Regions from separate parts of the Streptomyces sp. NPDC088746 genome, predicted to be linked through region 4. Evidence: riboswitches for the same ligand, from Rfam matches in the RefSeq annotation. Region 4 holds a riboswitch; each other region holds the start of a gene.

Region 1 (7,569 bases), on a different contig from region 4:
ACCGAGGCGACCTGTGAACCCGCCGACTCCAGCAGCACCGTGCGCCGCTCGGTGCCGAACTTCTTCGCCACCGCGGCCAGTTCGGCCGAGACCAGCTTCCGCAGCTCCGCGTCCGACTCCAGGATCGCGGTCAGCTGAGCGATCTCCTCGTCGAGCTTGTCGCGCTCGCTCTCCAGCTCGATCCTGTCGAAGCGCGTGAGCCTGCGCAGCGGGGTGTCCAGGATGTACTGGGTCTGGATCTCGCTCAGCGAGAAGCGCTCCATCAGGCGCTCCTTCGCCTGCGCCGAGTTGTCGCTGTCCCGGATGAGCCGGATGACCTCGTCGATGTCGAGCAGGGCCACGAGGAGACCCTCGACCAGGTGCAGCCGGTTACGCCGCTTGGTCCTGCGGAACTCGCTGCGCCGGCGCACCACGTCGAAGCGGTGGTCGAGATAGACCTCGAGGAGCTCCTTGAGCCCCAGGGTCAGCGGCTGCCCGTCGACCAGCGCGACGTTGTTGATGCCGAAGGACTCCTCCATCGGCGTCAGCTTGTAGAGCTGCTCCAGCACGGCCTCCGGCACGAAGCCGTTCTTGACCTCGATCACCAGACGCAGACCGTGCGCCCGGTCCGTGAGGTCCTTGACGTCCGCGATGCCCTGGAGCTTCTTCGACCCGACGAGGTCCTTGATCTTGGCGATCACCTTCTCCGGACCGACGGTGAAGGGAAGTTCGGTGACGACGAGACCCTTGCGACGGGGCGTGACGCTCTCTATGGCGACCGTGGCGCGGATCTTGAACGTGCCGCGCCCCGCGGCGTAGGCGTCCTTGATGCCGCCGAGGCCGACGATCCTGCCGCCGGTGGGCAGGTCGGGACCCGGGACGAAGCGCATCAGCGTCTCGAGGTCCGCACCCGGGTGCCGGATGAGGTGGCGGGCGGCGGCGATGACCTCGCCGAGGTTGTGCGGGGGCATGTTGGTCGCCATGCCGACCGCGATACCGGAAGCGCCGTTGACCAGGAGGTTCGGGTACGCGGCCGGGAGGACGACCGGCTCCTGCTCCTGGCCGTCGTAGTTCGACTGGAAGTCGACGGTGTCCTCGTCGATCGACTCCGTCATCAGCGACGTGGCGTCGGCCATCCGGCACTCGGTGTACCGCATGGCGGCCGGCGGGTCGTCGTTGCCCAGCGAGCCGAAGTTGCCGTGCCCGTCGACGAGGGGCAGGCGCATCGAGAACGGCTGTGCCATGCGCACCAGTGCGTCGTAGATCGACGCGTCACCGTGCGGGTGCAGTTTGCCCATCACTTCGCCGACGACGCGTGCGCACTTCACGTAGCCGCGGTCGGGGCGGAGCCCCATCTCGTTCATCTGGGACACGATGCGGCGGTGCACGGGCTTCATGCCGTCGCGGGCGTCGGGCAGAGCCCTGGAGTAGATCACCGAGTACGCGTACTCGAGGAAGGAGCCCTGCATTTCGTCGACGACGTCGATGTCGAGGATCTTCTCCTCGAAGTCGTCCGGCGGCGGGGTTTTCGTGCTGCGGCGGGCCATCGCGGCTGCGACTCCTTCACAGATTCTGTCGGGCAACCTCAGGTTCTGACGCGGACCATTGTGGCCCGCCGTACTGACAACACCGACCTCGACCCGTCCGAAGCGGTCCTCGGGGCCTCCGCGGAGCCCCCGTGCACGGCAGTATCTACGACAACATTCACCCGGCGGGAACTTCGCCAGGTGCCCGTGCGCTTGCCTAGAGTGGCAGGTCCGGCAGGAAATCCTGTACCGATCGAAGGGACGTACATGCCCATGGGTCACACGGCCACAGCCCAGGCCGGTTCCGGCGGCTTGACGGCGACCGAGCACCGTCTGGCCAACGGCCTGCGCGTGGTGCTCTCCGAGGACCATCTGACCCCCGTCGCCGCGGTCTGCCTCTGGTACGACGTCGGCTCCCGCCACGAGGTCAAGGGGCGCACGGGTCTGGCTCACCTCTTCGAGCACCTGATGTTCCAGGGCTCGGGCCAGGTCAAGGGGAACGGGCACTTCGAGCTGGTGCAAGGGGCCGGTGGCTCCCTGAACGGCACGACCAGCTTCGAACGCACCAACTACTTCGAGACGATGCCCACGCACCAGCTGGAGCTGGCCCTGTGGCTCGAGGCCGACCGGATGGGCTCACTGCTCGCCGCGCTCGACGAGGAGTCCATGGAGAACCAGCGGGACGTCGTGAAGAACGAGCGCCGCCAGCGCTACGACAACGTCCCGTACGGCACGGCCTTCGAGAAGCTCACCGCTCTCGCCTACCCGGCCGGCCACCCGTACCACCACACGCCGATCGGCTCGATGGCCGACCTGGACGCGGCGACGCTGGAGGACGCGCAGGCGTTCTTCCGTACGTACTACGCGCCGAACAACGCCGTGCTCTCCGTGGTCGGGGACATCGACCCGGAGCAGACGCTCGCCTGGATCGAGAAGTACTTCGGCTCCATCCCCTCGCACGACGGCAAGCAGCCCCCGCGCGACGGCACGCTGCCCGGCATCATCGGCGAGCAGCTGCGCGAAGTGGTCCAGGAGGAGGTCCCCGCGCGTGCGCTGATGGCCGCCTACCGGCTGCCGCACGACGGCACCCGCGAGTGCGACGCCGCTGACCTGGCCCTGACCGTGCTCGGCGGCGGTGAGTCGTCCCGTCTGCACAACCGTCTGGTGCGCCGCGACCGTACGGCGGTGGCCGCCGGGTTCGGGCTGCTCAGGCTCGCCGGAGCGCCGTCGCTCGGCTGGCTGGACGTCAAGACGTCCGGTGGCGTCGAGGTGCCGCAGATCGAGGCGGCCGTCGACGAGGAGCTGGCACGCTTCGCCGAGGAGGGCCCCACGCCGGAGGAGATGGAGCGCGCCCAGGCGCAGTTGGAGCGCGAGTGGCTCGACCGCCTCGGCACGGTCGCCGGCCGCGCGGACGAACTGTGCCGGTACGCCGTCCTGTTCGGCGACCCGCAGCTCGCCCTGACCGCGGTGGGCCGTGTGCTCGACGTGACGGCCGACGAGGTCAAGGCAGCCGCCCGGGCGCACCTGCGCCCCGACAACCGTGCGGTCCTGGTCTACGAGCCGGTCGAACCGGCCGACGAGACCGAGGGCACCGACGCGCCCGAGGGGGCCGACAAGTGACCGACGCCGCCGTGACTGGAGTAGCGATGGAGTACCACCCGCAGCCGACCGCCGGCGAGGCCAGGCCCTGGGCCTTCCCCGCGCCCGAGCGCGGCGCCCTGCCCAACGGGCTGACCGTGCTGCGCTGCCACCGGCCCGGCCAGCAGGTCGTCGCCGTGGAGATCTTCCTCGACGCCCCGCTGGACGCGGAGCCCGAGGGCCTGGACGGTGTGGCCACGATCATGGCGCGCGCGCTGTCCGAGGGCACGGACAAGCACTCCGCGGAGGAGTTCGCCGCCGAGCTGGAGCGGTGCGGCGCCACGCTGGACGCCCACGCGGACCACCCGGGTGTCCGCGTCTCCCTGGAGGTGCCGGTCTCCCGGCTGACCAAGGCCCTCGGCCTGGTCGCGGAGGCCCTGCGGGCCCCGGCCTTCGCGGAGAGCGAGATCGAGCGCCTGGTGGGCAACCGCCTCGACGAGATCCCGCACGAGCAGGCCAACCCGGCCCGGCGCGCGGCCAAGCAGCTCTCCAAGGAGCTCTTCCCCGCCACCGCACGGATGTCGCGCCCGCGCCAGGGCACCGAGGAGACGGTCCGGCGGATCGACGCCGCCGCCGTACGCGCCTTCTACGACGCCCATGTCCGCCCGTCCACGGCGACGGCGGTCGTCGTCGGCGACCTCACCGACGTGGACCTCGACGCGCTGCTCTCCGACACCGTCGGTGACTGGTCGGGCAATGCGGGCCAGGCCCGGCCCGTGCCCCCGATCACCGCGGACGACACCGGCCGTGTGGTCATCGTGGACCGTCCGGGAGCCGTGCAGACGCAGCTGCTGATCGGCCGGATCGGCGCGGACCGGCACGACAGCGTGTGGCCCGCCCAGGTCCTCGGCACCTACTGCCTGGGAGGCACTCTGACCTCGCGCCTGGACCGCGTGCTGCGTGAGGAGAAGGGCTACACCTACGGCGTCCGGGCCTTCGGACAGGTGCTGCGCTCGACGGCGCCCGGCTCCTCGTCCGGGGCGGCGGGTGCCGCGATGCTCGCCATCAGCGGCTCGGTGGACACCGAGTCCACCGGTCCCGCGCTGGACGACCTCTGGAAGGTCCTGCGCACCCTCGCGGCCGAGGGACTCACCGACGCCGAGCGGGAGACCGCCGTGCAGAACCTCGTGGGCGTCGCCCCGCTCAAGTACGAGACGGCGGCGTCCGTCGCGGGCACCCTGGCCGACCAGGTGGAGCAGCACCTCCCGGACGACTACCAGGCGAAGCTGTACGCACGCCTGGCCGACACCGGCACGGTCGAGGCGACCGCCGCCGTGGTCAACGCGTTCCCGGTCGACCGGCTGGTCACCGTCCTGGTCGGGGACGCCGCTCGGATCAAGGAGCCCGTGGAGGCGCTCGGTATCGGTGAGGTGTCGGTCGTCAGCGGCTGACGGAACCGGACATGACGGGCCCCGGCGGCTGTACTCCCGCCGGGGTTCTGTCATTTGTCCGTATTGCAGGGAAAGTCGTATTTCGTCCTGTGGGATGTGCGACAAAAGGCCCTTTCCGTTTGGCGGGGGAAAGTCTCCCGATCTAGCGTCGGCGCGGCTGTCCGCCGGACGATTGCCGCGCCCGCGGCGCCGGACAGCCATCGCCGAGTCCCCGTCAGGCGCGAGCCTGGGGAGCCGGGGACCCATGAAGTCCCTGGGGTGAATCGGATCCCTGTACCTCGTCGGAGGCTCAGGGGCCCGTAGGAGACCTTCCTGCTCCGAACCCGTCAGCTAACCCGGTAGGCGAGAAGGAAGGAAAGGACCAGCCCCTCCATGGCGTTCATCCGTGCCACCGGGAAGCACCGTGCCCCGAGCCGCCTGACGCGCAAGAGCGCCAAGGTCGCCGGCGTCGCCGCCCTGGCCACCACCGGCGTACTCGGTGCCACGGCCTCCCCGGCCCTCGCCGCGGACTCCGAGGTCACCGCGGGCAGCACCGGCCTGACCCAGACGGTCGCCCTCGACACCACTCTCGCGGCCCAGATCGAGGCTCAGGCGAAGGCCCAGAAGCACCAGGCCGACGTCGCCGCGAAGGCCGCGGCCGAAGCGAAGGCCAAGGCGAAGGCGAAGGCCGAGGCCGAGCGCAAGGCGGAAGCCCGCGCCAAGGAGGCCCGCGAGGAGAAGGCACGCGCCGCCCGCGCCGCCGAGCGCGCCCGGCTCAACGCCTTCCACCTCCCCGTCGCCGGTTCCCACGTCACCACCGGCTACAAGTCCGGTGGCGCGCTCTGGTCCTCCGGCTCCCACTCCGGCGTGGACTTCCAGGCCGCGTCCGGCACCTCGGTCGTCGCGGTCGGCGCCGGTACGGTCGTCGAGGCCGGCTGGGGCGGCGCCTACGGCAACAACATCGTGCTCAGGATGAAGGACGGCACGTACACCCAGTACGGCCACCTCTCCTCGATCGGCGTCTCCGTCGGCCAGAGCGTCGGCTCCGGCGAGCAGATCGGCCTCTCCGGCTCGACCGGCAACTCCACCGGGCCGCACCTGCACTTCGAGGCCCGTACCACCCCCGAGTACGGCTCGGACATGGACCCCGTCGCCTACCTCCGCGCCCACGGCGTCCAGGTCTGACCCCGCGCCGCCACCGCGATCTCTGACGAAGGCCCCGGCATCCGCCGGGGCCTTCGCCGTGCCCCGGGGCCGACGCGTGCCGAAGCCCCCGCGGAAGTGCTCCCTGGCCAAAAGATATCCATGGATTCCACCCCGCCATCGGAAATTCCGGCCGGTTGCAATAGAGTCACAGAACAGGCGTCGATCGGCCGCGTTTCGCGGGGATTAAGGCGGAGGTTCGGACATGCGCATTCCCGCGCATTCGGTATGCACGGCAATCCGTGACGACATCGTCTCCGGTGTCTTCGAACGCGGCAGCCGCCTCACCGAAGAGGTGCTCGCGCGTCGCTACGGCGTCTCCCGCGTCCCCGTACGCGAGGCGCTGCGCACCCTGGAGTCCGAAGGGTTCGTCGTGACCCGCCGGCACGCGGGTGCCTGTGTCGCCGAGCCCACCGAGCAGGAAGCGGCCGACCTTCTTGAGATACGCATGCTCCTGGAGCCCCTCGGGGCCGCACGTGCGGCGCAGCGCCGCACCGAGGCGCATCTCAAAGTGCTCCGCGGCCTGGTCAGGCTGGGCCAGGAGCGGGTGCGCCGGGGCGAGGGGGAGGACCTGCGCTCCCTGGGGGGCTGGTTCCACGAGACGCTGGCGCAGGCCTCGGGGAGCCCCGCGCTGATCGCTCTGCTCACCCAGCTCCGGCACAAGATCGCCTGGATGTACGCGGTCGAGCAGCCGGCCCGCCCCGCGGACTCCTGGGCCGAGCACGGCGCTCTGGTCGACGCCGTGGCCCGCCGCGACGCGGAGCGGGCCCGGGCGCTCGCCACCCAGCACGCCGAGCGGGCCACGGCGGCCCACCGGCTGCGGCGCGCGCCGGGGCACACGCCCGGCCAGACCCGGGTGAGGACTTCGCAACACCCCGTAAACATCGCGGGAGTCCGTCATTAACAATTGCGCCGTATACAAAGAGGGGTAATTGTCGAAGGGCTTTCTTTTTGCTGCCCTGACCCATTTTCCGGAGCTCTGCCCGCTTCGGTTCGGGGAACAGAAAAGCCGCGGCTCCCGGTCGGGGGTGCCGCGGCTTTTCCGCGAAAAAATTCCGGCTCGAAGTGGCCGGAATCAGACGGTCTCCGGGAGCTCCTCGAGCCCTTCGGCGACCAGCTTGGCCAGGCGGTCCAGGGCGGCCTCGGCGTTGTCCGCCTCGGATGCGAGCACGATCTCCTCGCCGCCCTGGGCGCCCAGGCCGAGCACCGCGAGCATGGAGGCGGCGTTCACCGGGTTGCCGTCGGCCTTGGAGATCGTCACGGGGACGCCGGAGGCCGTGGCGGCACGGACGAAGATGGAAGCGGGGCGGGCGTGCAGGCCCTCGGCCCAACCGACGTTGACGCGGCGCTCAGCCATGGTTCTGCCCTTCACGTAACAATGGGTTGTCTAGACCAGTCTCTCATGCAGTGCGCGCTGCCGTGCCCGGCACCGCCACCGGCCTGCCCGCCGTCCGCCGGCACCCCCAGCGTGCCCTTGCCGGGATCCCGCCGCTACCGGTGCCACGAGCCGTAGGCTTTGCCCATGGAGCCCACTCCGGAGCAGAGTCCGCATCACGCGTACCCCGACCACTGGGAGGCGGACGTGGTGCTCCGCGACGGTGGCACCGCGCGGATCAGGCCCATCACCACGGACGACGCCGAGCGGCTGGTCAGCTTCTACGAGCAGGTGTCCGACGAGTCGAAGTACTACCGCTTCTTCGCCCCGTATCCCCGACTCTCCGCCCGTGACGTGCACCGCTTCACCCATCACGACTACGTCGACCGGGTGGGACTGGCCGTCACGATCGGCGGCGAGTTCATCGCCACCGTCCGCTTCGACCGGATCAACGAGCAGGGCCGGCCCGCCTCGGCCC
Region 2 (7,569 bases), on a different contig from region 4:
GGGCTGTGCGGCGGTCCGGGTGAATCCGGGCAACATCAAGCAGTTCGACGACAAGGTCAAGGAGATCGCGAAGGCGGCCGGTGACGCGGGTACTCCGATCCGTATCGGGGTGAACGCGGGTTCGCTGGACGCGCGGCTGCTGAAGAAGTACGGCAAGGCGACGCCGGAGGCCCTGGTGGAGTCGGCGCTGTGGGAGGCGTCGCTGTTCGAGGAGCACGGTTTCCGGGACATCAAGATCTCGGTGAAGCACAACGATCCGGTCGTGATGGTGAACGCCTACCGTCAGTTGGCCGCGCAGTCGGACTATCCGCTGCACCTGGGTGTGACGGAGGCCGGTCCGGCGTTCCAGGGGACGATCAAGTCCGCGGTGGCGTTCGGTGCGCTGCTCTCGGAGGGCATCGGGGACACCATCCGGGTGTCGTTGTCGGCGCCTCCGGCGGAGGAGGTCAAGGTCGGGCTGCAGATCCTTGAGGCGCTGAATCTGAAGCAGCGGCGGCTGGAGATCGTGTCGTGTCCGTCGTGCGGGCGTGCGCAGGTGGACGTGTACAAGCTCGCGGACCAGGTCAGTGCGGGTCTGGAGGGCATGGAGGTCCCGCTGCGGGTCGCGGTGATGGGCTGTGTCGTGAACGGTCCGGGTGAGGCCCGTGAGGCCGATCTGGGTGTGGCGTCCGGCAACGGCAAGGGCCAGATCTTCGTGAAGGGCGAGGTCATCAAGACCGTCCCGGAGTCGAAGATCGTGGAGACCCTCATCGAGGAAGCAATGAAGATCGCGGAGGGTATGGAGGAAGCGGGGGCGCCCGGCGGGGCCCCCGCCGTGACCGTGAGCCGATAGCAGGAGCAGAGAGAGGGGCCCGGGCGTGACGATGCTGGAATCCATCAAGGGGCCGCAGGATCTCAAGGCACTGAGCCGACCGGAACTCGGTGAACTCGCCGAGGAGATCAGGGCGTTCCTCATCCGGGCGGTGGCGAGGACGGGCGGTCATCTCGGCCCCAACCTCGGCGTGGTCGAACTCACCATCGCCCTCCACCGGGTCTTCGACTCACCGGTGGACCGGATCCTGTGGGACACCGGGCACCAGAGTTACGTGCACAAGCTGCTGACCGGGCGGCAGGACTTCTCCAAGCTGCGCAGCAAGGGGGGCCTCTCGGGCTACCCCTCCCGCGAGGAGTCCGAGCACGACGTCATCGAGAACTCCCACGCCTCCACCGTGCTCGGCTGGGCCGACGGCCTCGCCAAGGCCGACGAGGTGCTGGAGCGCGGGCGCCATGTCGTGGCGGTCATCGGCGACGGGGCCCTCACCGGCGGAATGGCCTGGGAGGCGCTCAACAACATCGCCGCGGCCAGGGACCGCCCGCTGATCATCGTCGTGAACGACAACGAGCGCTCCTACGCCCCCACCATCGGCGGGCTCGCCGACCACCTCGCCACCCTCCGCACCACCGACGGCTACGAGCGCTTCCTGTCCTGGGGCAAGGAGGTGCTCCAGCAGACGCCGGTCATCGGACAGCCGCTGTACGGGTCGCTGCACGGCGCGAAGAAGGGCTTCAAGGACACCTTCGCGCCGCAGGGGATGTTCGAGGACCTGGGCCTCAAGTACGTCGGCCCGGTCGACGGGCACGACACGGCGGCGGTCGAGTCCGCACTGCACCGGGCCAAGCGTTTCCACGGCCCGGTGCTGGTGCACTGCCTCACCGAGAAGGGACGTGGCTTCGCGCCCGCCCTGGCCGACGACGCCGACCGGTTCCACACCGTCGGCAGGATGGACCCGATGACCTGCGAACCACTCGTCGTGCCCGCCGCGCCCTCCTGGACGTCGGTGTTCGGCGACGAGATCGCGGAGATCGGGGCCGAGCGCCCGGACGTCGTCGCGATCACCGCGGCGATGCTGCATCCGGTCGGGCTGACCCGCTTCGCGGCGGAGTTCCCCGACCGGGTCTGGGACGTCGGGATCGCCGAGCAGCATGCGGCGGTCTCCGCCGCCGGGCTGGCCACCGGAGGCCTGCACCCGGTCGTCGCCGTCTACGCGACCTTCCTCAACCGGGCCTTCGACCAGCTGCTGATGGACGTCGCCCTCCACCGCTGCGGGGTGACCTTCGTGCTGGACCGGGCCGGTGTCACCGGGGTCGACGGCCCCTCGCACAACGGCATGTGGGACATGTCCGTGCTCCAGGTCGTCCCGGGTCTGCGGATCGCGGCCCCGCGCGACGCCGACCGGCTCCGTGAGGAGCTGCGCGAGGCCGTCGACGTCGACGACGCCCCCACGGTGGTCCGGTTCCCCAAGGAGTCGGTGGGGGAGCCGGTCGCGGCCGTCGGGAGGATCGGCGGGATGGACGTCCTGCACCGGGCTCCCGACCCGGACGTCCTGCTGGTGGCCGTCGGCGTGCTCGCGCCGGTCTGTCTGCAGGCCGCCGACCTGCTCGCCGGATCCGGGATCCGCTGCACGGTCGTCGACCCGCGCTGGGTCAAACCGGTCGACGAGCAGCTGCCCGCACTCGCCGCGCAGCACCGGCTGGTGGCGGTCGTCGAGGACAACAGCCGGTCGGGCGGGGTCGGCTGGGCCGTCGGCCAGGCCCTGCGGGACGCCGGAGTCGACGTACCGCTGCGGACGTTCGGCATCCCCGAGCAGTTCCTCGCGCACGCCGGGCGCGGTGAGGTACTCGCCGAGATCGGGCTCACCCCGGTGGAGATCGCCGGACGCATCAGCGCGGCGCTGGAGCGCCGCACGGCGGTGCGAGAGCGGAACACGCCGAAGGAGAACGGGGCATGAAGGACGAACAGCCGGGCTTCGACCTGACGCGGCTCCTCGCGGAACGGGGGGCCGAACGCTACGAGCTCCACACCCGGCACCTCAACCACCAGCTGCCGCGAATGCTGCACACCCTCGGTTTCGACAAGGTCTACGAGCGGGCCGAGGGCGCGTACTTCTGGGACGCGGAGGGCAACGACTACCTCGACATGCTCGCCGGCTTCGGTGTGATGGGGCTGGGCAGGCACCACCCCGTCGTACGCAAGGCGCTCCACGACGTCCTGGACGCCTCGACGGCCGACCTCACCCGCTTCGACTGCCAGCCGCTGCCCGGACTGCTGGCCGAGAAGCTGCTGGCGCACAGCCCGCACCTCGACCGGGTGTTCTTCGGCAACAGCGGTACGGAGGCGGTCGAGACCGCGCTGAAGTTCGCCCGCTACGCCACCGGGAAGCCGCGGATCCTCTACTGCGACCACGCGTTCCACGGACTGACCACCGGCTCGCTCTCCGTCAACGGTGAGAAGGGCTTCCGCGACGGATTCGCACCCCTGCTGCCCGACACGGCCATCGCGCTCGGCGACCTCGACGCGCTGCGGCGCGAGCTGAAGCGCGGCGACGTGGCCGGGCTGGTCGTGGAGCCGATCCAGGGCAAGGGCGTCCACGCCTCACCGCCCGGCTTCCTGCGCGAGGCGCAGGAGCTGCTGCACCGGCACAAGGCCGTGCTCATCGCCGACGAGGTGCAGACCGGACTGGGCAGGACCGGTGACTTCTACGCGTACCAGCACGAGGGGGGCGTCGAACCCGACCTGCTCTGTGTCGCCAAGGCGCTCTCCGGCGGCTATGTCCCGGTCGGGGCGACACTCGGCAAGGACTGGATCTTCAAGCGTGTCTACTCCTCGATGGACCGGGTCCTCGTCCACTCCGCCAGCTTCGGGTCCAACGCCCAGGCCATGGCGGCCGGGCTCGCCGTCCTCGCGGTGATGGAGCAGGAGGAGACCGTCGCGAACGCCCGCCGCACCGGTGATCTCCTGCGCGAGCGGCTCGCCGCGCTGGTCGGCCGTTACGAGCTGCTGCACGAGGTGCGCGGCCGGGGCCTGATGATCGGCATCGAGTTCGGCCGGCCGTCCTCCCTCAAGCTCCGCAGCCGATGGACGATGTTGCAGGCCGCCCGCAAGGGGCTCTTCGCCCAGATGGTGGTCGTGCCGCTGCTCCAGAAGCACCGGATCCTCACCCAGGTATCCGGTGATCACCTGGAGGTGATCAAGCTGATTCCGCCCCTGGTCATCGGGGAGCCGGAGGTCGACCGCTTCGTCACCGCCTTCACCGCCGTCATGGACGACGCACACAGCGGGGGCGGGCTGATGTGGGACTTCGGCAGGACGCTGGTGAAACAGGCCGTGGTCAACCGTTGATGTTGCCTCTGAGGCAAATTATTTGCCTCAGAGGAAAAATCCTGGCCCAATGGAGGCATGAAACCTCCTGACGGAGGGGTGGCCGACGAACTCCCGGGGGTCGCGCCGCGCCTACGCGACCTGCGCCGCAACCGCGGCCTCACCCTGGAGAGCGCGGCGGGACGGGCGGGGCTCTCCCCGGCCCACCTCTCCCGGCTCGAAACGGGCCGGAGGCAGCCTTCGCTGCCGATGCTGCTCGGCCTCGCCCGGGTCTACGGTACGACCGTCTCCGAACTCCTGGGCGAGATGCCGCCCGAACGTGACGCGATCGTCCGCGGCGGCCCGCCCGCCGGCACGCCCCGCTCCACCGAGCAGGGCGGCTGGCTCTACCGGCAGGCGGGCGGGCCGGGCCGCGCCATGCAGGCGCTGCACGTCCGCGTCCCGTACGGCGTGGAGGACGACCTCGTGCGCGTCCACCCCGGAGAGGAGTGGCTCTACGTCCTCGACGGCAGGCTGCGGGTCGTGCTCGGCGAGACCGTGCACGACCTCGATCCGGGTGACAGCGCGCACTTCGACTCGCTCACCCCGCACCGGATCGCGGCTCTCGACCCCGGTGGGGCGCGACTGCTCTTCGTCCACACGCTGCTGCAGAGCCCGGCCGCCGAGTTGTGCCTGGGCAGCGGGATCCACCGGCTCTGATCCCGCGCACCCGCACCGCGCGCCCCCTTCGCCACCCCGGCCCGAGCGGCCGGAAGAGAGGACTGTCATGTCCGATTCGGAGTACTACGACCCGCTCACCCCGCGCAGGCCGAAGAGCAAGGACACGCAGGAGAGGCGGATGCCCCGCGGCGTCGTGATCCGGCTCTTCGCCTACCTCGTGGCCGGACACGTCATCGCGGGCTTCCTCTTCCTTCTCTTCACCGTGGCCGGCAAGGGCTGACGCCCAGGCGTCACGCGCCCTCGACGAGTCGCGCACGCAGCTTCGCGCGGGTCCCGTCGCTGATCTTCAGCCCTTCCAGGAGATACCGGTCGGTGCCGCCCCAGACCTCGTCGATGGTGTCGAACGCCGCGGCGAGGTATTCGGCGCGGGCGCCGAAGAGCGGATTGAGCAGTTCCATCACCTCGTCGGACATCCCCACCGGCGAGGTGTCGCTGCGGCGCACCTTGTAGCGGCGGTGCGCGTCGTTCGACTTGAGGTAGTCGGCCTCGATGGCCTCCTTCTCGACGCCGACCGCGAGCAGGGAGACCGCGATCGACAGCCCGGCCCGGTCCTTGCCCGCCGCGCAGTGCATCAGGGCCGGCACGCTGTCCTCGGCCAGCGCGTGCAGCACACGGCTGTGTTCGGCGGTGCGGTCCTTGATGATCGAGCGGTACGAGGCGATCATCCGCCCCGTCCCCTTGCCGTCGGCCAGGATCGAGCGCAGCTGCTGGATGTTCCCGTCGCGCACCAGCCGCCAGAACTCCGCGCCGTCCGCCGGGTCGGAGAGAGGAATGCTGACATTCCGGACGCCGGGCAGCTCCACGTCGAGACCGTCGAGCTTGTGGTCCGCCGCGTTGCGGAAGTCGAAGATCGTGTGCAGGCCGAGCCCGGCGAGGAAGGCGGCGTCGGCCTTCGTGGCGTGGGCGAGATGGCCGCTGCGGTAGAGGCGCCCGTACCGCACGGTGCCGCCGTCGACGGTCGGAAGCCCGCCGACGTCGCGGAAGTTGCGGACACCGGTCAGGTCGACGTCCGTCGGCTCGGGGCCGACCGGCGGGACCTCTGGCAGCTGCGTCACAAGGGCTCCTGGGGTGTCGGGCGTCGGCGCCGCTCGCCGACGGGGGCACGCCCGCGACGATACGACATGGCTGCATCGGGCAACCGTCTCGGCGGCCGTGGTCCTGGTCTCCCCGGGCGGACGAGATCACGTCATGTCCGTATTGGTGTATTTAGCGGAACATGCCCTGCTTGTGCGGGAGATGGGGTGAGGCAGGTGAGCGGGATCATATCCGTGACGGTGTGTGGCGAAGGTGCCGGGGGGTATTCCGGACGCCGTGCGGAAAGCCAAGATCCGTAATCCACGGAGTGTGACGGTAATTCCGCGCCGGAATTGAAGCGTGGATTCCGGTTCGGAATCCACGGCTTGTTCGCGACGTCCCGGCTCGCTTACGGTCACGGTCCATCCGGACGGAACGCCTAATCCTGCCGCCGCCCGGAATCCGCACCGACTCACGTGTGGCAGGAGCGGGGGAACCAGGTAAGCCGCCGGCCGGAGGGATCCGGTACGGCTCGGGGTCAAGACGCGCACCGCGCGGCCGGGCATCTCCAGTCCGAACCCGACAGCTCACCTCGCAGGCGCCGGAGAGGACATCCCCATGCCCGCAAAAGGCAAGCACCGTCGTACGAGGACCGGCCCGATCTCCCGAGGCGTCCTTGCCGCAGGGACCGGCGGCGCCGTACTCGCCCTCCCGCTGATCGGCGCCACCGGCGCGCACGCCGCCGAGCAGGCCGCGCCGGCCGCCAAGTCCGCAGCCGCGCACAGCGCCCCGGCGTCGGCGAAGAGCGCCCCGAAGACCTACTCCGTGGTCTCCGGCGACTACCTGGCGAAGATCGCGGGCGACCAGAAGATCAAGGGCGGCTGGCAGAAGCTGTACCAGGACAACCGCGAAGTCGTCGGCGAGAACCCCAGCCTGATCCTCCCGGGTATGAAGCTGACCCTCGGCGCCAAGGCTTCCGGCTCCGCCGAGGCCGCGCCCTCCAAGTCCGCCCCGTCGGCGGCGAAGAAGGCCGCCCCGGCCGAGAAGAAGGCCGCGCCGGCCGAGGCGGCTTCCGCTCCGGCGGCCGAGACCGCCGACTCCGGCGCGTCGCAGGAGAGCACCGGCTCCGGCTGGGTCACCCCCGTCGAGAACGCCAACGTCACCACCCAGTACCGCGCCTCGGGCGCCAGCTGGTCCAGCGGCTACCACACCGGCTCCGACTTCCAGGCGGCCTCCGGCACCAGCGTCCGGTCCATCGGTCCGGGCACCGTGGTCTCCGCCGGCTGGAGCGGCTCGTACGGCAACGAGGTCGTCATCCAGCACAGCGACGGCATGTACTCCCAGTACGCCCACCTGTCCTCGCTCGAGGTCTCGGCCGGCCAGACCGTCACCGGCGGACAGCAGATCGGCCTCTCCGGGACCACCGGCAACTCCACCGGCCCGCACCTCCACTTCGAGGTCCGGACCGGCCCGAGCTACGGCTCCGACGTCGACCCGATCGCCTACCTGCGCTCGCACGGCGTCTCCATCTGAGACACGCCGCCTGAGGGTGTCATCCCGGGCTGAAGGAGAGGGGCGGGGGGGCCCGGGGGCCCCCCCCCCCCCCGAATAAGGGGGTTAAAAAAAAAAAAAAGGGGGGGGTTTTAAAAACACCCCACCCCAAAATAAAAATGGGGGGGGGAAAAAAAAAAAGGGGA
Region 3 (7,569 bases), on a different contig from region 4:
GTTCCCGCAGGGGGAGTCGAGCCGGGCGAGGAGCTGTCCCATGCCGTCCTGCGGGAGGTCGCCGAGGAGACCGGGCTGTTGACCGCCGGGGTGGTCCGGCCGATGGCCGTCGACGAGAGGCCGCACCCGCAGACGCGGCAGCCGCGCCGGACCACGTTCTTCCTGCTGCGGGCACCGCAGGACGCGCCCGACGCATGGGTCCACCAGGTGCGGGGTGACGGCGTGGACTCAGGGCTCACCTTCGCCTGCCGGTTCGAGCCGCTACCGCTGCGGTGGCCCCTGGCCGACGGGCAGGACGCGTGGCTGGGGAACCTGGAGCTTTGAGGGGGGCAGGGAAACCGCACCCGCGGCCGCCGCACGTCAGTGGCCGTGGCCCCCTTCCTCGTGCCCGTCCGAAGGCGTCGCCGGACGGGGGGTGTCCGCCCCCGCCCCGGACGGGACGGTGAAGGCCGCCGTCCGGACCGTGCCGTCGTGCTTGAAGTCCAGGAACAGGCGGTAGGTGGCGGAGCTGGGCGCCGTCGCGGTGAACGAGACCTCCGGTCCGGCTTCCGTGGAACCGTCGCCGGGCTGCCCGTCGGGGTGCACGTGGAGATAGGCGAGGTCACCGGCGCGCAGGGCGACGAGATGCCCGTACGCACCGAGATAGGGCTGCAGATCGGTGACGGGCCGGCCGTCCTTCCGCACCGTGAAGGTGAGCTGTTCCGGCACGTCGGGGCGCAGGGTGCCGTTCAGGGAGACCGTGTACCCGTCGACCTCGGCCGTCAGGGCGGGCTTCGGGAGCTCCGCCGCCTTGTACGGCCCGGACACGGCCAGATCCGCGCCCAGGGTCAGGTCCGCGGCGTTCCTGCCGGCGGGCGTGAAATCCGCGAAGACCCGGTAGTCGCCGGCCTCGGGCAGCTCCACGGGGGTGCTCCACGTGCCGTCGGCCGCCCGCGTGGGGTGCAGGTGGCGGTAGGTCGCCAGATCGCGGGAGGCGAGGATCAGGTGCATCTCCTTGTCGTGCTCACGCTGGAAGTCGGTGACCGGCCTGCCTGACCGGTCGAGAACGGCGAAGCGCAGCTCGCTCCGGCGGTCCGCCTGCACACGTGGGGTCCTGAGGTCGAGCGTGTAGCCGCCCTCGGAGATCTGGAGACCCCCGGCCGGAGGGCCGGTGCGGCTGCCCTCGGAGTGCGGCGCCGCACTTTCCGTGTGGCTGGAGGGCTCGGTGGTGCCGGCCTCCGGATCCGTGACGGTTCCGATGCCGTACGCGGCGCCGAATGACGCGGCCAGAGCGGCGGTGAACGCGGTGATCTTCGCGGCGGGATTCATGACTGCTCCTGTTGCCTTCTGCGTGGAGGGCTCGCGACGGTCCGACGACTCCCACCGTATACCCATGGGGGGTATACGCAAGGGCTGGGGCGGGGACTTGCCAAGCATACGGGTGGGGGGTATACCTGGCCGTGAGGGAGATACCCATGAGGGGTATACTGGGTCCCGTTCGGACGAGGAGCAGTAAATGACTTCAGCCACTACCGGCGCCGACCGGGTCGAACTGGCCATCGGCGGCATGACCTGCGCCTCGTGCGCCGCGCGGATCGAGAAGAAGCTCAACCGCATGGAGGGGGTCGAGGCCACGGTCAACTACGCCACGGAGAAGGCCAGAGTCGCCTTCGCCGGGGACATCTCGGTCGACGACCTGATCGCCACGGTCGAGGCCACCGGCTACACCGCCCAGCGCCCGGCCCCACCCCTCCCCGAGCCCGGAGACTCCGGCGGGCCCGGCGCCGGCCGGGGCGAGGACGAGCGCGCCGACGGCGAGCTGAGGTCCTTGCGCCAGCGGCTCGTCACCGCGGTGCTGCTCGCCGCGCCGGTCGTCGCGATGGCCATGATCCCGGCCCTCCAGTTCGAGTATTGGCAGTGGCTCTCCCTCACACTGGCCGCCCCGGTCGTCACCTACGCGGCCTGGCCCTTCCACCGCGCGGCCTGGACCAACGCCCGTCACGGTGCGGCCACCATGGACACCCTGATCTCGGTCGGCACGTCGGCGGCGTTCCTCTGGTCGCTGTGGGCGCTCTTCTTCGGCACCGCCGGGATGCCGGGCATGACGCATCCATTCGAATTCACGATCAGCCGCGGCGACGGAGCGGGGAACATCTATCTGGAGGCCGCCGCCGGCGTCACGGCCTTCATCCTGGCCGGCCGGTATTTCGAGGCCCGCTCGAAGCGGAAGGCGGGCGCCGCCCTCAAGGCGCTCATGGAGCTGGGCGCCAAGGAGGTCACCGTGCTGCGCGAGGGCCGTGAGATCACCCTGCCCACGGCCGGTCTGCACGTGGGGGACCGCTTCCTGGTCCGCCCCGGCGAGAAGATCGCCACGGACGGGACCGTCGTCGAGGGCTCCTCCGCGGTCGACGTCTCGATGCTGACGGGCGAGTCGGTGCCCGTCGAGGTCTCCACCGGTGACTCCGTCACCGGGGCGACGCTCAACGCCGGCGGCCGTCTGGTCGTCGAGGCCACCAGGGTCGGCGCCGACACCCAGCTGGCCCGGATGGCCACGCTCGTGGAAGAGGCCCAGAGCGGCAAGGCCTCCGCGCAGCGCCTCGCCGACAGGATCTCCGCGGTCTTCGTGCCGGTCGTCATCGGGCTGGCGCTCGCCACGCTCGGCTTCTGGCTGGGCTCGGGCGCCGGACTCACCGCGGCCTTCACGGCCGCCGTCTCCGTACTGATCATCGCCTGCCCCTGCGCACTGGGCCTGGCCACGCCCACCGCCCTGCTCGTCGGCACCGGCCGCGGGGCGCAGCTCGGCATCCTGATCAAGGGACCGGAGGTCCTGGAGAACACCCGCAGGGCCGACACGATCCTGCTCGACAAGACGGGCACCGTCACCACGGGCCGCATGACGCTGCTGAAGGTCCACGCGGCCGCCTCCACGGACGAGGCCGAAGTGCTGCGCCTCGGGGGCGCACTGGAGCACTCCTCCGAACACCCGATCGCCCGGGCCGTCGCCGAGGGCGCCGCCGGGACCGTGGGCACGCTGCCCACACCCGAGGGCTTCACCAACGTCCCCGGCCTCGGCGTGCAGGGCGTCGTCGAGGGTCACGCGGTCCTCGTCGGCCGGGAGAAGCTGCTGGCCGACTGGTCGATCGAGCTCCCCGAAGAGCTCAGGAAGGCCAAGGACCTGGCCGAGCAGGACGGGCGGACCGTGATCGCGGTGGCCTGGGACGGCGAGGCGCGTGCGGTCCTGGAGGTCGCCGACGCCGTCAAGGAGACCAGCGCCGAAGCGGTCCGGCGGCTGCGCGGCCTCGGGCTCACCCCCGTCCTGCTGACCGGTGACAACAAGGCGGTCGCCGCAGCCGTCGCGGCCGAGGTCGGCATCGACGAGGTCATCGCCGAGGTGATGCCGCAGGACAAGGTCGAGGTCGTCAAGAGGCTCCAGGCGGAAGGACGCAGCGTCGCCATGGTCGGCGACGGGGTCAACGACGCGGCCGCGCTCGCCCAGGCGGACCTGGGCCTGTCCATGGGGACGGGCACGGACGCCGCCATCGAGGCCGGCGACCTGACTCTCGTACGCGGGGACCTGCGGGTGGCCGCCGACGCGATCCGGCTCTCCCGCAGGACGCTGGGCACGATCCGCTCGAACCTGTTCTGGGCCTTCGCCTACAACGTGGCGGCCCTCCCGCTCGCGGCCGCCGGCCTGCTCAACCCCATGATCGCGGGTGCGGCCATGGCGTTCTCGTCGGTCTTCGTCGTCGGCAACAGCCTCCGGCTGCGCGGCTTCCGCGCCGCAGGCTGAAAGGGCGTCCGCGCCCCGCGGACCCGCGTCCCTCGACAGGGGCGCGGGAATCGGTGAGCGGGTAGGTTCGGGGCGTGGCCACTCTGCTGATCGTGCATCACACTCCGTCGCCCAACTGCCAGGCGCTTTTCGAGGCAGTGCTCTCCGGCGCGACGACGGAGGACATCGAAGGCGTTCGGGTCGTGCGACGGGCGGCCCTCTCCGCCACGGCCTCCGATGTGCTCGCGGCCGACGGCTACCTCCTCGGCACCCCGGCGAACCTCGGGTACATGTCCGGCGCCCTGAAACACTTCTTCGACCAGGTCTATTACCCGTGCCTGGACGGGACGAAGGGCCGGCCCTTCGGCTACTACGTGCACGGCGGCAACGACGTCACCGGCGCCGTACGGGGCATCGAGACGATCACCACGGGCCTCGGATGGCGGCGTGCGGCCGACGCCGTGACCGTCACCGGTGAGCCGGGCAAGGCCGACACGGAAGCGTGCTGGGAACTGGGGGCGACCCTCGCCGCCGGACTGATGGACTGACGGACTCCCGGCTACGGTCGCCCTCACACCGCCCGGACCGACACCTACGGGGCATGGCGTCACTCCCGGGCGGCAGCTCCCGGACGGCAGATGCCGCGTCAGGTGCGGTCGATGTGCACGCTGGTCGACTTCACACGGGCCGTGGCCTGCATGCCGACCTCGAGTCCCAGTTCCTCCACGGCTTCCCGGGTCAGCAGCGAGACGAGGCGGTGCGGGCCGGCCTGGATCTCGACCTGTGCCGCTACGTCGCCCAGCTTCACCGCGGTGACGATGCCGGGGAAGGCGTTGCGCGCCGAGGTGTAGGGGACCTCCTCCTCGCCGGGGGAGGCCTGGCCGACCTCGATCGAGAACGCGGCCAGATCACGGCCGTCGATGAGGCGGCGCCCGCCCTCGTCGCGATGGGTCGCTACCCGGCCGGCGTCCGCCCAGCGGCGGGCGGTGTCCGGGCTCACGCCGAGAAGACGTGCCGCCTGCCCGATGGTGTAGGTCTGCATGTGCTGCACGATATTGCTCACTAGCTAGCATATGCAAGGTTTTAATATGAAGCATCTTGCATATGCGCAATGCCCCGCGGGTTCGTGGGGAACCGGTGAGCCTTCGCCGGGCGCCTGATCCGCCGAAAGCGCCCTTCACCCGCCCCGCTCAGCGCGGTCTCCACGTGAGCTTGCCGCCGCCCACCCAGCGGATGACGGCCGGGTCGTCGAGGTCGTGGACCGGAATGCCGGCTGCCGCGGCGGCGATCAGCACATCGGTCATCGCCGTCGCGCTCCCGATCACCTCTCCGTCGATCTCCACGATCCGGAAGGGGGGATCCCCGGGCTGGACGGGCAGGACGGTGATCCGGGGCGCCGAGGCGAGAGGGCTTTCAGTCATAGGCGGATCGGTTCCACGCGGGCGCCCTCGGTATGCGCCTGGGCCTCAGCTGTGAGTCGTATGCCCGGTTTGAGGTGGTTTTTTGGAATTAATCCTGTAATCCATAAAAGGCCATTTCGTGTGACCTGAGGCCTTCGCGCGGGCGCAAAACACCCGAATCGGACTCCGTGACCAGGGTCACTTCATGGATCCCGGACGCGGGGGTACGGCAGTCGGTTCCCTTCTGCGCCAAGAGAAATGGGAGACGCGATGTGGGGTGGATTACATGAATTCCCGAGAATTGATCTTGCGAATGAATTGTGATCATCGCGCCAGGCTTGTTCCTTTCCCTATTTCTCGCCTACGGTCACCATCACTCCGGGCGGAACGCCGAATCCTGCCGCCGTCCGGTTACCCGACCACTTCTCGTACGGCAGGAGCGGGGGACCCAAGTAAGCGCCGATCCGGTTTCCGGAGCGGCTCGGGGTGAAGTCGCATTCACATGCGGCCGGGCATCTCCAGCCCGAACCCGACAGCTCACTTCGCAGGCGACGGAGAGGAATTCAGCATGCCCGAAAACGGTAAGCACCGTCGTTTCAGGACCAGTTCGCTCACCCGCGGCATCATCGCCGTGAGCACGGGCGGAGCCGCCCTGGCCCTCCCTGTGATCGGTGCGACCGGCGCCTTCGCGGCCCCGGCCCAGCCGGCCGCCGTGGAAAAGGCTGCGACCTCGACTGCCGCGTCCGGCAAGGGAATTGCCGCGCAGCAGTCCAAGTCCACCACCTATTCCGTGATCTTGGGTGACACCCTTGCAAAGATCGCACGCGAGCATTCCGTGAACGGTGGCTGGAAGGCCCTGTACGAGGACAACGAGAAGGTTGTCGGCGGAAACCCCGACCTGATTCACCCCGGTCTGAAGCTGACCATCGGCGGCAAGGTCGAGAACAAGTCGGCCGACAAGGGTGACAAGGCCGAATCCAAGGCCTCCGCCTCGTCCGACCGTGCCGCGGAGAGCGCCGACCGCGCCGACCGCTCCGAGCGCACGAGCACCCCCACCGCCGCGGAAGGCGCACCCGCCGCCGCCGAGGCCGCTCCGGCGGCCGAGCCGGTGTCGTACACGAACGACCTCGACGGCTGGATCAAGGAGTCGCTCGCCGTCATGGCCGAGCACGGCATCCCCGGCAGCTACGAGGGCATCCACCGGAACATCATCCGTGAGTCCGCGGGCGACCCCCAGGCCATCAACAACTGGGACATCAACGCGATCAACGGCGTCCCGTCCAAGGGCCTGCTGCAGGTCATCGACCCGACCTTCCAGGCCTACCACGTGCCCGGTACGTCGATGGACAGCTACGACCCGGTCGCCAACATCACGGCCGCGTGCAACTACGCCGCGGACAGGTACGGCTCCATCGACAACGTCTTCGGGGCCTACTGAGCCTCGCCGAGGCGGGACCACTGACGCACGGGCGTGTGACAGAGGGACGGAAGTGACGGGTGGTGCGGGTTCGGCGGAACCCGCACCACCCGTCGTCCGTTTTCCGGCGCCCGATCGGGTCCGGAGGCCCCGCGTCGTCGGCGTCACGGCCGTCGAGGCGTGGCCGACAGGCCGGGCGGGGCACGGGTGACTGGTCTCGTACAGGTTCGTCGTCCATACTGCCCGCCGTGGAGCAGCGCATAGATTCGAACACGAAGCCCGAGTTCGCCGCGGGGACAGACCCGGCGTACATCCCCGGCCTGACGGCCCCTGCCCCCGCGCGGACGGAGGCGGAGGCGGAGGCGGAGAAGGCGGCGCCCCAGAAGCCCGAGGAGGCCGAGGAGACCCGGGAGACCGGGACCGCGGACGCGCTCCCCGAGGGGGCCGTGGACGGATCCGCGGCCGCCCCCGAGGACTCCGCCGTGGACGGCACGGCCGGGGGCGACGACGAGGCTCCGGCCGACGGGACGGACCCGGAGGCCGAGGCCGTGCCCGCCGGCGGGAGTGGCGCCGACGAGGACGGCCCCGTCTTCGAGGTCAGCGACCGGCGCGGATCCATCAGGGTGGACGCGGACGGCGTCCGCTTCCGCCTCGACGACCAGGAGGCGGAGTTCGACTGGGCCGAGATCGGCGCGGTGGAGGTCAGGACCGGCCGCTTCGGGCGCCGGTTCACCGTGACGGTCCACCTGTCGAGCCGCCGGTGGTTCAACGCCGAGGTCGAGGCCGGATCGCGGGGCGACCTCAAGGGGTGGACGGCGGAGCTCGACGAGGCGCTGGACGCCTACTTCGAAGAGGCCTGACCTCTTCGGGGCATGGCTGAGCACCGGGCCGGTCGTCCGGCCCGGTGCTCAGCCATGCCGTGGAACCGTCAGGCTCCCGGAGCCGTGCCGAGCACCACCGACCGGGTCAGGTGGCGCGGAAGGTCGGGGTCGAGGCCGCGGGCC
Region 4 (7,569 bases):
CCCGCCCTGACCCGCGCCGAGGCCGAGTACATCGACTGCTACCTGGAGGTGCTCGACCAGCTCGGCCGCATCAACCCCGCCCGCGGCAGCGACACGTACGGGGCGCTCCGGGCGGCTCAGGCCCTCGCGTCCCGGGCCACCGCCCTCCGCGACGCACTCGTGTTGATGCACGAGCGGGGCGAGTCACAGATCCACGCGGACACTCTCGCCAGGGCACTGCGGCTGCTGGACGGCGAGCGTCGCGCCGGACGGGTCGCCGTGCCTCCCGCGTCGTCGAGTTGAGAGCCGCGGCGCCCGACTCGGCTGCCGCACCCGCCTTTCGGCGCCTCTTTTCGACACGCCCGGCGACCTGACGAGTTTTCCTCGCTCGATCGGCGTAGGAGGTCCCCCGCCCGAGGGACAGCCCAACTTGCGCGACAGGCGCGGACACTGAACGGAATTCGTTGTTCCGCCGCTGGTGCGCGCCTGGTCCGGCGCGGTCGCCCCGACTCCGGGCCGGCCGCGTCCACCCGATCGGATCAGTCGTGACGACTCTCACATATCGCCACTTCAGCGAGGAAATCCGGCGGCGTGTGCGTAAAGATCCCTGGGACGACAAGCCCCCGCCACCGCGGCGGGGCGGTCCGGGCGGACGCCGAGTCCTGCCGCCGTCCGGATGCCTGGTCGACAGGAGTGGATCGGCAGGAGTGGAGGACCCGAGCACAACGGGCCGACCGAAGTTCCGGACGGCCCTCGGGGTGAAGCCGCTTCGCGCGGCCGGGCAACTTCGCCAGCCCGAACCCGACAGGTCATCCTTCACAGGCGGCTGACGAAGGGTTGCGCATGACTGCGCAGGTTCATGTCCCGTCTCTGTTCGCCCGGGTCGGTACGGCCTCGGTTCTGACATTCGCCGTAGGCACCACCATGATGGCCCCTGGCCTCGTGAACGACGCCGAGGCCGCCGCCCACTCGGCGACCGCACTCAAGATCGCGGCCTCGAAGAAGGGCGCGCCCTACAGATGGGGCGCCACGGGCCCCCACAGGTTCGACTGCTCAGGGCTCACGCTCTACTCGTTCAAGAAGGCCGGCAAGAAACTGCCCCGCACGGCTCAGCAGCAGTACAACAAGACCCGCCATATCTCCAGGTCGCAGCGGAAACGCGGCGACCTGGTCTTCTTCCACGCGGGCCGCAGCGTGTACCACGTCGGCATCTACGCCGGCAGCGGGAAGATCTGGCATTCGCCGAAGACCGGTGCCGTGGTCCGGCTGGAGAAGATCTGGTCCGGCAACGTTCTGTACGGGAGGGTCCGCTGAGGTCCCTCCCTTCGCCGTTCAGTGCAGCAGGGGGCCCGTCACCAGTACGAGTCCCAACGCGGTGAGCGCCGTGCCGCTGCCCCCCTCGATCACCCGGGTGGCACGCGGCCGGCGCAGCCACCGGCCCATGCGGTCCACCAGCAGGGCGACGGCCGGGAACCAGACGAGCGCGAGCAGGACGACCACCGAGGCCAGCAGCAGTGTCCTGGGCAGCGGTGGCTGCCCCTCGGGGACGAACTGGGGCAGCAGGCTGAGGAAGAGCACGGGCGCCTTCGGATTGAGGGCGTTGGTGAGGAAGCCCTGGCGCAGTGACCTTCCGGCCCCCGACTGCGTCCTGCCCCCGCTCTCCTCCTCGGCAGCGGTGCCGGCGGTGGCCCGCCGGCGCATCGCGTACAGGCCGCTCAGCCCGAGGTAGAGCACGTACGCGCCGCCGAGCAGCTGAACGGTGCGGAACAGGGCGGGCATCGTCACGAGCACGGCGGCGAGTCCGGCCGCGGCCAGCGCGGTGTGCACCACCAGCCCTCCGGCGACCCCCATGGCGGTGGCGAGCCCGGACCGCCGGGATGTGAGCGCGTTGCGTACGACCACGGTGAAGTCGGCGCCGGGAAGGGCCACCATTCCCGCGGCCACGGCGACGAAGGCAAGCAGTTGTGCGTCCATGGGTCCACCCTGACCGATCGCAGCCCTTAGCATGTACTTGCAATCTTCTGGGTCTGCCAAAAGGAACGCTTAATGTACGACCCGACACGGCTGGCCGCGCTGGTGGCGGTTTCCGAGGCCGGATCGATCACGCGTGCAGCGGCGCGGCTGGGGTACACCGCGCCCGCCCTTTCGCAGCAGCTGGCCAAGCTGGAGAAGGAGACCGGAGCCGCACTCCTCGTCCGTCGCCACCGAGGGGCACGGCTGACGGCCGCCGGTGAGCTGCTGGCAGGACGGGCCAGACGCATCCTCGACGAGATGGACCAGGCGCGGCACGAGCTGGCCGGACTGGCAGGGCTGTCGGGCGGCCGGCTGCGGGTCGGCACGTTCGTGACGGCCGGGATCCATCTGCTGCCGCCGGTACTCACCGCGTTCCGGCGCGCCCACCCCGACGTGGAACTTGCCGTCACGGACTACGAGCCGCCCGCCGGCGTCGCCGCCGTGGCGGCCGGTGACGTGGACCTGGCGCTGACCCACGCGTACGAACCCGCCGCCGCCGAGCCGCTCCCGGCGGGGGTGTCCGCCGAGCCGCTGCTCGTCGAGGAACTGGTGCTGGTCACCGCGCTCGGGCAGATGCTGTCCGAGGGCAGCGGCCCGCTGCCCGTGGCCGGACTCGCGGGCCGCCCGCTGATCAGCAGCGCACCCGACCATCCGCCGCGTCGCGGGGTGGAGCGTGCGCTGGCGGAGGCGGGGGCCACCCCCGCCGTGGTGTGCGAGTCGCCCGGCTACGCGCTGGTGTGTGCCCTGGTCAGCGCGGGGATCGGCGTGGCGGTGGTGCCGGAGATGGTGGCCGCTATGTCCCCCGCGCCGCTCGCCGTCCGGCGCCTGGAACCCGCCGCCTTCCGGCGCACGATCTCCGTGGTGCACCGGGGGGACCGGAACACCGCGGCCGCGACGACGCTGATGGCCCTGTTGCGCAGCGGCTTCGGCCGGGCCTCCGCCGTGTGAGGACGGCCCGCCACACGGCCCGGACCGCTCGGCCCGCACCACCGGCCCGCCCGCACCACCGCTCGGCCCGCACCGCCGCCCCGCCCGCGCCGCCGGGGGGGCTGCCCGACGGCGTCAGGCCTGGGCGGGAACCGGCCAAGGTAGGGCGATCGACACGGTCTTGCCCCCGTCCGGGGTGGGACTGACGCTGAGCCGCCCGCCGTGCTCCTTCGTCAGGGCCCGGATGATCACCATGCCGCGGCCGTTGTCCTGCCTGACCGCGGCGGGCAGCCGCTGGGGCCAGCGGGGGTGACTGTCCGTCACGCCCAGATAGAACTCCACGTCCCGGTCGAGACGGAGGTCCACCGTGAAGGTGGGTGACTGCCCGAAGGTGTGCTGGACGGCGTTGGTGGCCAGTTCCGAGACGATCAGCCGAATGGCGTCAGCGGTGTCGCCGTCCTCGGACAGGCCCCATTCGGCGAGCACCCGGGCCACGTGTCTCCGGGCTGCGGAGACCGAGGCCGGATCGCTCGGCAGAGTGACGGTTGCTTCCTGATGGTCTGCCATGGCGACGCCGTCCCTTTCCCGCCCTGACCGGCCCGTGGCCGGCCTGGATTGTGCTTCGCGCCAGACTGCCACCGATGCCGGCCTCCATGACGGCGATCCACCAAGATATGCATATATCTGTCCCTCATTACGGTGAACTCCGTCTCCTGAGCCGTGTACGGGCGTAACACTGGCCCCTTTCCGAGCCGGATCCGCCCGGGACGGCTCTCCGCACAACGGGAGGAGACCGCCATGCGAAACGGCCCAGCGGTACGCCGTCGCAAGCTCGGGGAGGAGCTGCGCAGCCTGCGTCACACATCGGGACTCACGAGCCGGGACGCCGCCGGAATGCTGGGCTGGCACCAGTCGAAGGTGAGCCGGATCGAGACGGGGGCGAGCGGCGTGACGCCCGGTGACGTGACCCGCCTGCTGGACGCCTACGGCGTGGACGACCGGCAACTACGCTCCCTGCTCCAGACGCTCGCCGGCTCGGCGGGCGGAGGCGGAAGCGGGTGGTGGCACGCCTATCGCGGGCTCATCCCGCCCCAGTACCGCGACTTCATCAGCCTGGAGTCCCAGGCCGACGCCGCCCGCACGCTGGAGACCTCCGTGGTGCCGGGCCTGCTGCAGACCGCCGACTACGCGCGGGCGGTGACCCGTTCCTCGCTGGACGGACTGCCGCCCGCACAGCTCGATTCCCTGGTGGAGGTCAGACTCGCCCGGCAGAGCGTCCTCCACGCGTCCCGGCCGCTGCGGCTCAGCGCCGTACTCGACGAAGCCGTGTTACGGCGAGTGGTCGGCGGCCCCCGGGTCATGGAGGAACAGCTCCTCCATCTGTCACAGGTCGCGCAACTTCCGCACGTGACGCTCCAGTTACTGCCGTTCGAGGCCGGGAGCTACATCGGCCTCACAGGCTCGTTCGTTATTTTTTCATTTCCGACCACTTCTGATCTAGACGTGGTCGTTCTTGACCACTTGACGAGTAGTCTCTATCTGGAGCGGAAAGAAGACCTTGAGGCGTACAGCTCGGCCTTCCGCACGATGCAGGCTCACGCGCTGTCGCCCGAGCGTTCGCTGGACCTCATCGCCGCACTAGGCCGCGGTGATCAGACGGAACCTTCAGACTGCCCGAGGGGGCCACGATGTCCGACCGTCTCGCACAGCCCGCACCCAGGTGGCGGCGCAGCAGCCGCAGTACCGGAATGAACAACTGCGTGGAAACCGCGCCGGCCGGCGACGAAGAACTCGCCGTGCGGGACTCCAAGGACACGTCCCTGCCGCCGCTTCGCTTCTCCGCGACGGCATGGACGTCCTTCGTCGCCGGACTGGACTCCCGCCGGGTCAGCTGACGGGCCCCGGCGCGGTGGAGAGGACCGTGCCCACCGCTGTCGCGACCTGCTCCTGCGTCAGGTCCGCCCGGGCTGTCAGCCTCAGCCGGGAGATCCCGTCCGGCACCGACGGAGGCCGGAAGCATCCCACCGCGAGGCCGGCCGCGCGGCAGTCGGCCGCCCACCGCACCGCGGACTCCGCCGAGGGCGCGCGGACCGATACGACGGCGGCGTCGGGGCGCACGGCGGTCAGCCCCGCCGCCGTCAGCCGGCCGTACAGCTCGACGGCGACCGCGCCGGCCCTCGCCGCGCGTCCGGGTTCGCGGCGCAGCAGCCGCAGAGCGCCCAGGGCCGCGCCGACGGCGGCCGGCGCGAGACCGGTGTCGAAGATGAACGTACGGGCCGTGTTGACCAGGTGGCGGATGACCCGGGCGGGGCCGAGCACCGCTCCTCCCTGGCTGCCGAGCGACTTGGAGAGGGTGAGCGTGGCGACGACCCCCTCGCCGCCCGCCAGTCCGGCGGCCGCGAGCGCGCCGCGCCCGCCCTCGCCCAGGACACCCAGTCCGTGCGCGTCGTCCACGAGGAGGGCAGCGCCTGCTTCGCGGCAGACCCCGGCGAGTGCTGCCAGCGGAGCGGCGTCCCCGTCCACCGAGAAGACGGAGTCGGTCACGGCCAGAGCCCGTCCGGGGTGGTCGTGGAGCGCCTTTCGCACCGCCTCGGGGTCAGCGTGCGGCACGACGGCGGTGGCGGCCCGGGCGAGCCGGCAGCCGTCCACGATCGAGGCGTGGTTGCCCGCGTCGGACACGATCAGCGACTCGTGTCCGGTGAGCGCCGTGAGGGCGGCGAGGTTGGCCGCATAGCCGGACGAGAACACCAGGGCGGCTTCGAATCCGCAGAAGTCGGCGAGTTCGCGTTCGAGTTCGGCGTGCAGCGCGGTGGATCCGGTGACGAGCCGTGAGCCGGTGGCACCTCCGCCCCATGTCCGTGCCGCCTCGGCGGCTGCCGAGGTGACCTCGGGGTGCCGGCTCAGACCCAGGTAGTCGTTGCTCGCGAGGTCCATCAGTTCCGTGTCGGCGGGCCGGGGGCGCAGCGTCCGGACGAGTCCGGCGCCGGCACGGCGCCGGGCCTCGTCGTCGATCCAGTCGAACGGGGCGTAGGACATGAGCGGTCCCTTTTTGTAGGCAGCTCACAGACCCTAACCGGGTGCGCAACAGGCCAGGGTGTGGCAATACACACAGTGTCGACGGGCTCTACTGTCCGGTTCCTCCTTGGCCGATCACGGTGCCGTACGTCAGGATCAAGGCCATGGACCTGCTGAATACGCTGGTGGACAAGGGGCTGCGGCGCGAACTGCCGACCCGTGAAGAAGCGCTCGCCGTGCTGGCGACGTCCGACGACGAACTGCTCGACGTGGTGGCCGCGGCCGGAAAGGTACGCCGTCAGTGGTTCGGGCGGCGCGTGAAGCTCAACTATCTGGTGAACCTGAAGTCCGGGCTCTGCCCCGAGGACTGCTCGTACTGTTCGCAGCGGCTCGGTTCCGAGGCGGGCATCCTCAAGTACACCTGGCTGAAACCGGACGAGGCCACGAAGGCCGCCGCCGCCGGGGTGGCGGGCGGCGCGAAGCGGGTCTGCCTGGTGGCGAGCGGCCGGGGGCCGACGGACCGGGACGTCGACCGGGTGTCGCAGACCATCGAGGCGATCAAGGAGCAGCACGAGGACGTCGAGGTGTGTGCGTGCCTCGGCCTGCTCTCGCAGGGCCAGGCCGACCGGCTGAAGTCGGCGGGCGCGGACGCGTACAACCACAACCTCAACACCTCGGAGGGGACGTACGGGCAGATCACGACCACCCACACGTACGCCGACCGGGTGGACACCGTGCAGCAGGCCCAGGCCGCCGGCCTCTCGGCGTGCTCGGGGCTGATCGCCGGGATGGGTGAGAGCGACGCCGATCTGGTGGACGTCGTGTTCTCGCTGCGTGACCTGGACCCCGACTCGGTGCCGGTGAACTTCCTGATCCCCATCGAGGGCACCCCGCTCGCCAAGGAGTGGCACCTCACTCCCCAGCGGTGCCTGCGCATCCTGGCGATGGTCCGGTTCGTCTGCCCGGACGTCGAGGTGCGGCTCGCGGGCGGCCGTGAGGTCCATCTGCGGTCGATGCAGCCGCTCGCACTGAACCTGGTCAACTCGATCTTCCTGGGTGACTACCTGACCACAGAGGGCCAGTCGGGCCAGTCCGACCTCGACATGATCGCGGACGCCGGATTCGAAGTGGAGGGGGCGGACACCACGACGCTTCCCGGACACCGCGCCCCGACGGGCGGCGGCTGCGGCTCGCACGAAGGCGGCTGCGCTCCGTGCGGCGAGACTCCCCAGGCCGCTCCGGAGCCGTCCGAGGTCCTGGCGGCGCGTACGGATCTGGTGACGGTCCGCCGTCGCGGTACCGGGACGGACCTCGCGCCCAATGCCTGATCCGCTCCGCCCGGCCGAACTCCGCGCCCTGGACCGGGCCCACGTCTGGCACCCCTACGGCCCGATGCCCGGCCGGCAGGAGCCGCTCGTCGTGGAGTCCGCGTCCGGGGTCCGTCTCCGCCTCGCCGAACCCGCACACGGCCGACGCGAGTTGGTGGACGGCATGTCGTCCTGGTGGTCCGCGGTCCACGGCTACAACCATCCGGTGCTCAACGAGGCCGCCCGTGGCCAGCTGGACCGGATGAGTCATGTGATGTTCGGCGGGCTCACGCACGAGCCCGCCGTCCGGCTGGCGACCCGGCTGGTG

What was found. Region 4 has a riboswitch for cyclic di-AMP ahead of ACIP63_RS18120 (C40 family peptidase). Riboswitches for the same ligand answer to the same signal wherever they lie in the genome.
Positions count from the first base shown of each region.
Region 1: it holds a riboswitch for cyclic di-AMP, as region 4 does, so the genes downstream of both, ACIP63_RS25585 (M23 family metallopeptidase) here and ACIP63_RS18120 (C40 family peptidase) in region 4, are expected to answer to the same signal.
Region 2: it holds a riboswitch for cyclic di-AMP, as region 4 does, so the genes downstream of both, ACIP63_RS22440 (peptidoglycan DD-metalloendopeptidase family protein) here and ACIP63_RS18120 (C40 family peptidase) in region 4, are expected to answer to the same signal.
Region 3: it holds a riboswitch for cyclic di-AMP, as region 4 does, so the genes downstream of both, ACIP63_RS26050 (transglycosylase SLT domain-containing protein) here and ACIP63_RS18120 (C40 family peptidase) in region 4, are expected to answer to the same signal.

Region 1 covers NZ_JBIVLA010000006.1:100,580-108,148, forward strand. Annotated here, with positions in the region: gene ACIP63_RS25570 (DNA topoisomerase (ATP-hydrolyzing) subunit A) at 1-1,526, opposite strand, end outside; gene ACIP63_RS25575 (pitrilysin family protein) at 1,773-3,125, shown strand; gene ACIP63_RS25580 (M16 family metallopeptidase) at 3,152-4,534, shown strand; cyclic di-AMP (ydaO/yuaA leader) riboswitch at 4,726-4,894, shown strand; gene ACIP63_RS25585 (M23 family metallopeptidase) at 4,907-5,698, shown strand; gene ACIP63_RS25590 (GntR family transcriptional regulator) at 5,922-6,620, shown strand; gene ACIP63_RS25595 (HPr family phosphocarrier protein) at 6,792-7,073, opposite strand; gene ACIP63_RS25600 (GNAT family N-acetyltransferase) at 7,239-7,569, shown strand, end outside.
Region 2 covers NZ_JBIVLA010000005.1:4-7,572, reverse strand. Annotated here, with positions in the region: gene ispG (flavodoxin-dependent (E)-4-hydroxy-3-methylbut-2-enyl-diphosphate synthase) at 1-832, shown strand, start outside; gene dxs (1-deoxy-D-xylulose-5-phosphate synthase) at 858-2,768, shown strand; gene ACIP63_RS22460 (aspartate aminotransferase family protein) at 2,765-4,159, shown strand; gene ACIP63_RS22455 (helix-turn-helix domain-containing protein) at 4,217-4,837, shown strand; gene ACIP63_RS22450 (DUF6126 family protein) at 4,905-5,078, shown strand; gene ACIP63_RS22445 (tyrosine-protein phosphatase) at 5,089-5,913, opposite strand; cyclic di-AMP (ydaO/yuaA leader) riboswitch at 6,328-6,486, shown strand; gene ACIP63_RS22440 (peptidoglycan DD-metalloendopeptidase family protein) at 6,491-7,405, shown strand.
Region 3 covers NZ_JBIVLA010000006.1:201,090-208,658, forward strand. Annotated here, with positions in the region: gene ACIP63_RS26020 (NUDIX domain-containing protein) at 1-324, shown strand, start outside; gene ACIP63_RS26025 (hypothetical protein) at 361-1,308, opposite strand; gene ACIP63_RS26030 (heavy metal translocating P-type ATPase) at 1,496-3,769, shown strand; gene ACIP63_RS26035 (flavodoxin family protein) at 3,844-4,296, shown strand; gene ACIP63_RS26040 (helix-turn-helix transcriptional regulator) at 4,395-4,790, opposite strand; gene ACIP63_RS26045 (hypothetical protein) at 4,939-5,169, opposite strand; cyclic di-AMP (ydaO/yuaA leader) riboswitch at 5,527-5,712, shown strand; gene ACIP63_RS26050 (transglycosylase SLT domain-containing protein) at 5,717-6,586, shown strand; gene ACIP63_RS26055 (hypothetical protein) at 6,814-7,425, shown strand; gene ACIP63_RS26060 (SIS domain-containing protein) at 7,494-7,569, opposite strand, start outside.
Region 4 covers NZ_JBIVLA010000003.1:829,481-837,049, forward strand. Annotated here, with positions in the region: gene ACIP63_RS18115 (hypothetical protein) at 1-282, shown strand, start outside; cyclic di-AMP (ydaO/yuaA leader) riboswitch at 623-819, shown strand; gene ACIP63_RS18120 (C40 family peptidase) at 823-1,293, shown strand; gene ACIP63_RS18125 (LysE family translocator) at 1,312-1,953, opposite strand; gene ACIP63_RS18130 (LysR family transcriptional regulator) at 2,026-2,940, shown strand; gene ACIP63_RS18135 (ATP-binding protein) at 3,055-3,486, opposite strand; gene ACIP63_RS18140 (helix-turn-helix domain-containing protein) at 3,718-4,671, shown strand; gene ACIP63_RS18145 (DUF397 domain-containing protein) at 4,608-4,814, shown strand; gene ACIP63_RS18150 (8-amino-7-oxononanoate synthase) at 4,807-5,955, opposite strand; gene bioB (biotin synthase BioB) at 6,099-7,262, shown strand; gene ACIP63_RS18160 (adenosylmethionine--8-amino-7-oxononanoate transaminase) at 7,255-7,569, shown strand, end outside.